One region of the Xenorhabdus cabanillasii genome, then DNA from elsewhere that is predicted to be linked to it. Evidence: predicted binding sites of a transcription regulator. Region 1 holds the regulator's gene; each other region holds the start of a gene.
The links. Region 1 encodes ArgR, which controls arginine synthesis, uptake and breakdown. Its sites were predicted from a motif close to ANTGAATAAAAATACANT; they were not measured.
Positions count from the first base shown of each region.

Region 2: a site for ArgR is predicted at 897-914, ahead of argA (amino-acid N-acetyltransferase). Genes of this name have one in related genera too.
Region 3: a site for ArgR is predicted at 817-834, ahead of argC (N-acetyl-gamma-glutamyl-phosphate reductase). Genes of this name have one in related genera too.

Region 1 is NZ_QTUB01000001.1:367,489-369,768, forward strand. It holds gene mpl (UDP-N-acetylmuramate:L-alanyl-gamma-D-glutamyl-meso-diaminopimelate ligase) at 1-999, shown strand, start outside; gene argR (transcriptional regulator ArgR) at 1,133-1,603, opposite strand; gene BDD26_RS01840 (hypothetical protein) at 1,661-1,855, shown strand; gene mdh (malate dehydrogenase) at 2,044-2,280, shown strand, end outside.
Region 2 is NZ_QTUB01000001.1:1,750,033-1,752,312, reverse strand. It holds gene amiC (N-acetylmuramoyl-L-alanine amidase AmiC) at 1-627, opposite strand, end outside; gene argA (amino-acid N-acetyltransferase) at 928-2,262, shown strand.
Region 3 is NZ_QTUB01000001.1:182,720-184,999, reverse strand. It holds gene argC (N-acetyl-gamma-glutamyl-phosphate reductase) at 1-751, opposite strand, end outside; gene argE (acetylornithine deacetylase) at 881-2,038, shown strand; gene BDD26_RS00900 (helix-turn-helix domain-containing protein) at 2,076-2,280, opposite strand, start outside.

The sequences.
Region 1 (2,280 bases):
CTTGAAGCCTGTGGCTATAAACCGGGATTTCTTATCGGTGGTGTGCCGGGCAATTTTGATGTTTCAGCACAGATTGGTGAAAGCCCGTTTTTCGTGATTGAAGCGGATGAGTACGATAGTGCTTTCTTTGATAAACGTTCGAAATTTGTTCATTATAGCCCTCGTACGCTTATCATGAATAATCTTGAATTCGATCATGCTGATATTTTCGAAAATCTGGCTGCCATCCAAAAGCAATTTCACCATCTTGTCAGAATCGTACCGGGTATAGGGAAGATCCTTGTGCCCGATAATGACATAAATCTGAAACAAGTGCTTGGAATGGGATGCTGGAGTGAATTGGAACACCTTGGGGAAACAGGGGCTTGGCAGGTCCAAAAAACCACTCAGGACAGCAGTGCCTATCAAGTATACTATCATGGTGAATTAGTTGGTGAAGTTAACTGGTCATTGGTGGGGGAACATAATATGCATAATGGCTTAATGGCTATTGCAGCAGCTCACCATGTGGGAATTCAGCCAGAGAATGCCTGTCAGGTATTAGGTGACTTTATCAATGCTCGTCGCCGATTGGAATTACTCGGCAAAGTGAATGGTATCTCGGTTTATGATGATTTTGCCCATCATCCAACGGCAATTTTGGCGACACTGGAAGCTCTGAGAAGCAAAGCGGGCAGTATGGCACGCATTCTTGCAGTACTGGAACCCCGTTCAAATACCATGAAACTGGGTATGAGCAAGAATGATATTGCTCCTTCTCTGGGCCGAGCGGATGAAGTTTTTCTGTTTCAACCTGGTAATATCCAGTGGCAGGTTGCTGAAATTGCGGAACAATGTGTTCAACCTGCTCGCTGGAGTATGGATATTGACACGTTGGTACGTATGATTGTGGAGGCAGCACAGCCGGGTGACCACATACTGATCATGAGTAATGGTGGTTTTGGTGGTATTCATGAGAAATTATTGTCGGCGTTGAATAATAAAGCACATGCTGCTTAATTGATCACAAGCGTTAAATTGGAGGATCGCAGTGATTAAACGATCCTCTTGCACAGAATCTCTGGCAAAATTTTCTCTGGTAGAATGGTTTGCAGTGAGCCGTGTTTTTACATGGTTTTGATGGACGATTGATTTACAGTTCTTGCTCAAATAGGTTGAGGATAGCTTCATAGAGCTGTTTGGTTGTAAGGGCTTGTGTCGGTGTAGAAAAAACAGTGTCATCTCCTGCAATACTGCCAAGGATCCCTTCTGCTTTTCCTAATGAATCCAACAAACGCGCGATCAACTGTGCTGCGCCAGGACTGGTACGAATGATCACTACGGAATGGTTATAATCAATATCTAATACCAGATTTTTCAATGGGCTGGTGGCAGTGGGAACACCTAATTCTGCTGGCAGACAGTAGACCATTTCCATTTTTGCATTACGGGTTCTGACAGCGCCAAATTTTGTCAGCATTCTGGAAACTTTAGATTGATTAATGTTTTCAAAACCTTCTTCTTGGAGTGCTGAAACTATCTCGCCTTGAGAACTGAATTTTTCTTCCTTTAATAATGCTTTGAAAGCCTTGACCAAATCTTCCTGTTTCGAAGGAATTCGCATATTTCACCATCGTTGAATCCACTATGAAGCCGATATTGTGCAAAAAAGTGAATTTTTATGCAAGGAAGAGAAGAAAAACCTAATGGAGAGCATAATTATATTATTGAGTCCGGTAAATGTATTGTTAATAAAATTGCATTATTCAGGGGAAAGGAGGAGGATAAGTTAATCAACAGAGCAATTAATAAGATATCAGGAATAATTCCTAAAAAAGTGCCCATTATCTCATTAACAGATAAGCATTTTGTCTAAAATAAAAAACTTTAGTGTTCCATCATTGGGCTATTAGGTAGATAATCTGTCTGTTAACAGATTGTTTTTAATACGTAGTGATGAGTAAGGCTGAGAGCTTATCCTATACTTATACGTATGGGAAATATTGAGTCTCTTAACCAGACAGGTTTAAGTTTTTTACAGCACTTATTTAAAGGAGTATCAGGATGAAAGTTGCAGTTCTCGGTGCAGCCGGTGGTATTGGTCAGGCACTTGCCCTTCTACTCAAGACCCAGCTTCCTTCAGGTTCAGAACTTTCCTTGTATGACATTGCTCCGGTGACCCCAGGTGTGGCTGCCGATCTGAGTCATATCCCAACAGCGGTGAAGGTCACTGGTTTTGCTGGTGAAGATGCAACTCCTGCATTAGTAGGAGCGGATGTTGTATTGATTTCTGCAGGTGTA
Region 2 (2,280 bases), 1.4 Mb from region 1:
ACGGGTTTTGTATTTCCCGATAGCGCCAGGATCTTCACCACCATGACCGGGATCAAGCATAATCACAATTGGTCTGTTCTTTCCGGCCTTGCCTGTTTTTTTCCTCTCTGTCGGTGGCATATGCTTTTCCAGATTTCCGCTGTTGTACTCTTCAAGCAGTGCCAGCAAAGGATCATCATTGACTTTCGCTACCTTTGGATAGAAATCTAACACCAAACGATGCTTAAATTTCGCAATAGGCGGCAAAGTAAAAATATGGGGCGCAACCAGCTGCTTAATTTCAAACACCAAACGCACAGTTTTAGGATCAAATTGCCCGGCTCGTATCAGTTTCAGATAAGGATCACGCTGCTGAACCTGCGATCCCATACTACTCAGGACACTATTGAGCTGAATACCCTGCAAATCAATAACAATCCGGTTAGGATTTGAAAGTGAAAATTGGCGGTATTTAAGCGGAATATTAGACTCCAGCGTCACCCTGGTATAACTTGATGCAGGCCAAATACGCACAGCAATCACTTGTGACGTTGCTGCATAGCCTATCGGGCTAATACTTAACAACCAAAGAGCTGCTGCTCCTTTCAGCAAACGGCGACGTGAAGAATTATGGTCTGAATGACTCATTATTTATTCCATTTAAAAACAACCGGGCAGTAATTTTATCTAAGAGACAGTTAGGTGGAAGACTCTAATTAATTATAAAAGGACTGTCATCAAAAAAAAGCATTTTCTTCTATCTAAACATCTGTACTCTATGAATTTCAAGATACAGCGTAGCCAACAAAGCTGCGACCTGATAGATAACAAACATAAATATCAATACAAATAATAGCTTTGTTTTTATCCATATTCCCCCTTGCCATTTCCCTTTTAAAGAATAAAAATATAAAAAATACGAATAAAAATGCAATTGAGGGAAATATCATGAAAGAACGCCGTACCGAATTGGTCGAAATTTTCCGGCATTCGGTTCCATATATTAATGCACATCGTAACAAGACTTTTGTCATTATGTTGGTTGGTGAAGCTATCGCCCATGAAAACTTCCCGAATATCGTTAATGATATCGGTTTATTGCACAGCCTCGGCATTCGTTTGGTTGTTGTGTACGGTGCTCGGCCACAAATCGATCAAAACCTCACTCAGCATCACTATCAACCGATTTATCATAAATGCACTCGGGTCACTGATGTTAAAACGCTGGATTTTATCAAACAGGCTGCTGGCGTGTTACAACTTGATATTACAGCCCGACTTTCCATGAGCCTCAGTAATACGCCATTGCAAGGTGCCCATATTAACGTGGTCAGCGGTAACTTTATCATCGCTCAGCCTTTAGGGATCGATGATGGTATTGATTATTACCACAGTGGCAAAATTCGCCGGATTGACGATGAAGCCATAAATCAGCAGTTAAATAACCATTCCATTGTATTAATCGGGCCCGTTGCTGTTTCCGTTACCGGCGAAAGTTTCAACCTGACGACCGAAGAAATTGCCTCACAACTGGCGATTAAATTAAAAGCCGAAAAACTGATTGGATTCTGTTCATCACAAGGTATCACCGATCCCGAAGGGAATACCTTGTCAGAAATTCGCCCTAATGAGGGGGAAATACTGTTAAATAAACTGGAGAGCTCCGGGGATTACTCCTCCGGGACAGTACGTTTTTTACGTGGCGCCATTAAAGCCTGCCGTCGTGGAGTTCGGCGCAGTCATTTGATCAGTTTTCAGGAAAATGGTTCACTAATCCAGGAGTTATTCACCCGCGAAGGTATCGGAACCCAAATTGTTATGGAACGCTCAGAGCAGATCCGACGCGCCAATATCAACGACATCGGAGGCATTCTCGAATTGATCCGTCCACTGGAACAGCAAGGAACTCTGGTTCGCCGCTCACGGGAACAACTGGAAATGGAGATCGATAAGTTTACTCTGATAGAACTCGATAATGTCACTATCGCCTGTGCTGCCCTGTACTCTTATTCTGCGGAAAAAATCGGTGAAATGGCCTGTGTTGCCGTACATCCTGATTACCAAAATTCTTCACGTGGCGAGGTATTATTAGGCGCTATTATTAATCAGGCCAAACAAATCGGGCTGGAAAGATTATTTGTCCTTACAACTCAAAGTATTCACTGGTTTCAGGAAAAAGGTTTTGAACCCGCAGAAATTACTATGTTACCAGTAGAAAAACAGGCGCTGTACAATTACCAGCGCCGTTCCAAAATTTTGATGTTGGATCTGAAAAAGCATTGACATAACTGCACCCACATA
Region 3 (2,280 bases), 180 kb from region 1:
CGCCTGATTTCAGCTTACAGGTAATTGTGGCAAGGATCCCCCGCGCAAAATTGCCTAAATGAGGTGTGAAGATTACCTCTGTACCTAAATGTGTCGCGATTTCAGGTTGATGACGGTGATTAAAAACCCCATAAGTCTGTAAACTGACTTCACAGAAACTATTATTCAATGAAGCTTTACGCCCAGCACCACTTACGCCACTGACAGCATTAATCACAGGCCACTGTTCTGTATCCAGCAAACCTTCTTCCAACAAAGGCTTCAGAGAAAGCTGTGAAACCGTGGGATAACAGCCGGGAACCGCGATAAGCCGGGCAGCCTTGATTTCTTCCGCCTGCCATTCCACCAATCCATATACTGCCTGCTCAAGCCAGTTGGTATTTTTATGCTCAAATCCATAGTATTTTGAATAAAACTGTGTATTTTGTACGCGATAAGCACCAGATAAATCAAATACGATACAACCCGCTTGCAAAAATATCGGTGCAATGTCATGGCTGACTTCGTGAGCCGTAGCAAGAAAAACGGCATCAATACCATCCGCAGCTTCAGCAACATCCATCAGTGGCTGTAAGGGTAAATCCACGATCCCTTTATATTGTGGATAAAGCTCTGAAAAACATTTCTCTGCATCAGCACTTTGAGAAGAAACCATCAGACCGGAAAGATGGACATGAGGATGACGTTGCAGATATGCTGCTAACTCTGCTCCGGTATAGCCACTGGCACCAACTATCAACGTATTAAGCATGGGATTTATTCACCTTGTATTAACCCGATGTATGTATTAACCCAATGTAGTAACCCAAATATACAATTGAATTTATATTCAAAAATATTGCATTAATATTGATACTATCTTGAATAAGGGCTGTCAACAGTGAATATTAAATTACCAACATTTATTGAGTTATATCACCAGCTTATTGCTGCGCCTTCTATCAGTGCAGTGGATGAAGAATTGGATCAAAGCAATGAAGTGGTTATCAATCTACTGGCTGATTGGCTGAAAGAGATTGGTTTTGAAATTGAGATCCAGCCTGTTCCGGAAACCCGCCGCAAATTCAATATGCTGGCAACATTGGGAAGCGGTACTGGAGGTTTACTATTATGTGGTCACACAGATACCGTGCCATTTGACGACGGGCGCTGGACCCAGGATCCATTCACACTGAGCGAACGCGACGGCAAATTATATGGACTGGGCACTGCTGATATGAAAGGCTTCTTTGCCTTTATTATTGATGCATTGCGGAATATCGACACCAGCAAACTATCTCATCCTCTTTATATTCTGGCTACCGCAGATGAAGAAACATCAATGGCGGGAGCACGCTATTTTGCGGCCAATTCTACTATCCGGCCTGATTTTGCCATCATTGGCGAACCTACGTCATTACAACCTATCCGTGCCCACAAAGGGCATGTTGCCCACGCTATCCGCATTGAAGGTAAATCCGGACACTCAAGCGATCCTGCCCGAGGCGTCAATGCCATTGACTTGATGCACGAATCCATCACTCAGTTGATGAAGCTACGCAATACCTTGCAGGAGCGTTACCACAATCCGGCTTTCGCTATTCCCTATCCCACAATGAATTTTGGCTATATCCACGGTGGAGATGCGGTAAACCGTATCTGTGCCTGTTGCGAACTGCATATGGAAATCCGCCCGCTCCCCGGACTCACTTTGCAGGATTTGAATGAAGCACTGAATGAGGCACTGGAGCCTGTAAAACAGCGCTGGCCGGGACGCCTGAATGTTACAGCGCCTCATTCTCCCATTCCGGGTTATGAGTGTCCGACTAATCACAAGCTGGTGGGTGTCATCGAAAAACTGCTGGGAACAAAAGCAGAAACCGTCAATTACTGTACCGAAGCCCCTTTTATTCAGGAGCTATGCCCAACATTGGTTTTGGGACCGGGTTCAATTGAACAGGCTCATCAGCCTGATGAGTATTTAGAAGTGTCGATGATTGAACCAACGAAGAAATTGATTTCTCAGATTGTGGAACATTTTTGTTTGAGTGAGATTTAAAACCTATTCTCTGAGTGGGACCACGGTCCCACTTATTTTAAATAGAAAAATTCATTGAATTACCATTGGGTAATTTAACACCAAGGGTCATTTCTCCCCCCATAGACTCAATGTATTTTTTAAGTGTGGAAATTTTTAATTCATTTCCCCGTTGCTCGATCGCAGCAACTGATGATTGTGCAATACCTAAATTTTTTGCGACCTGAGTTTGTGAAAGCTCTAACGCTTCACGAATTTGGTAA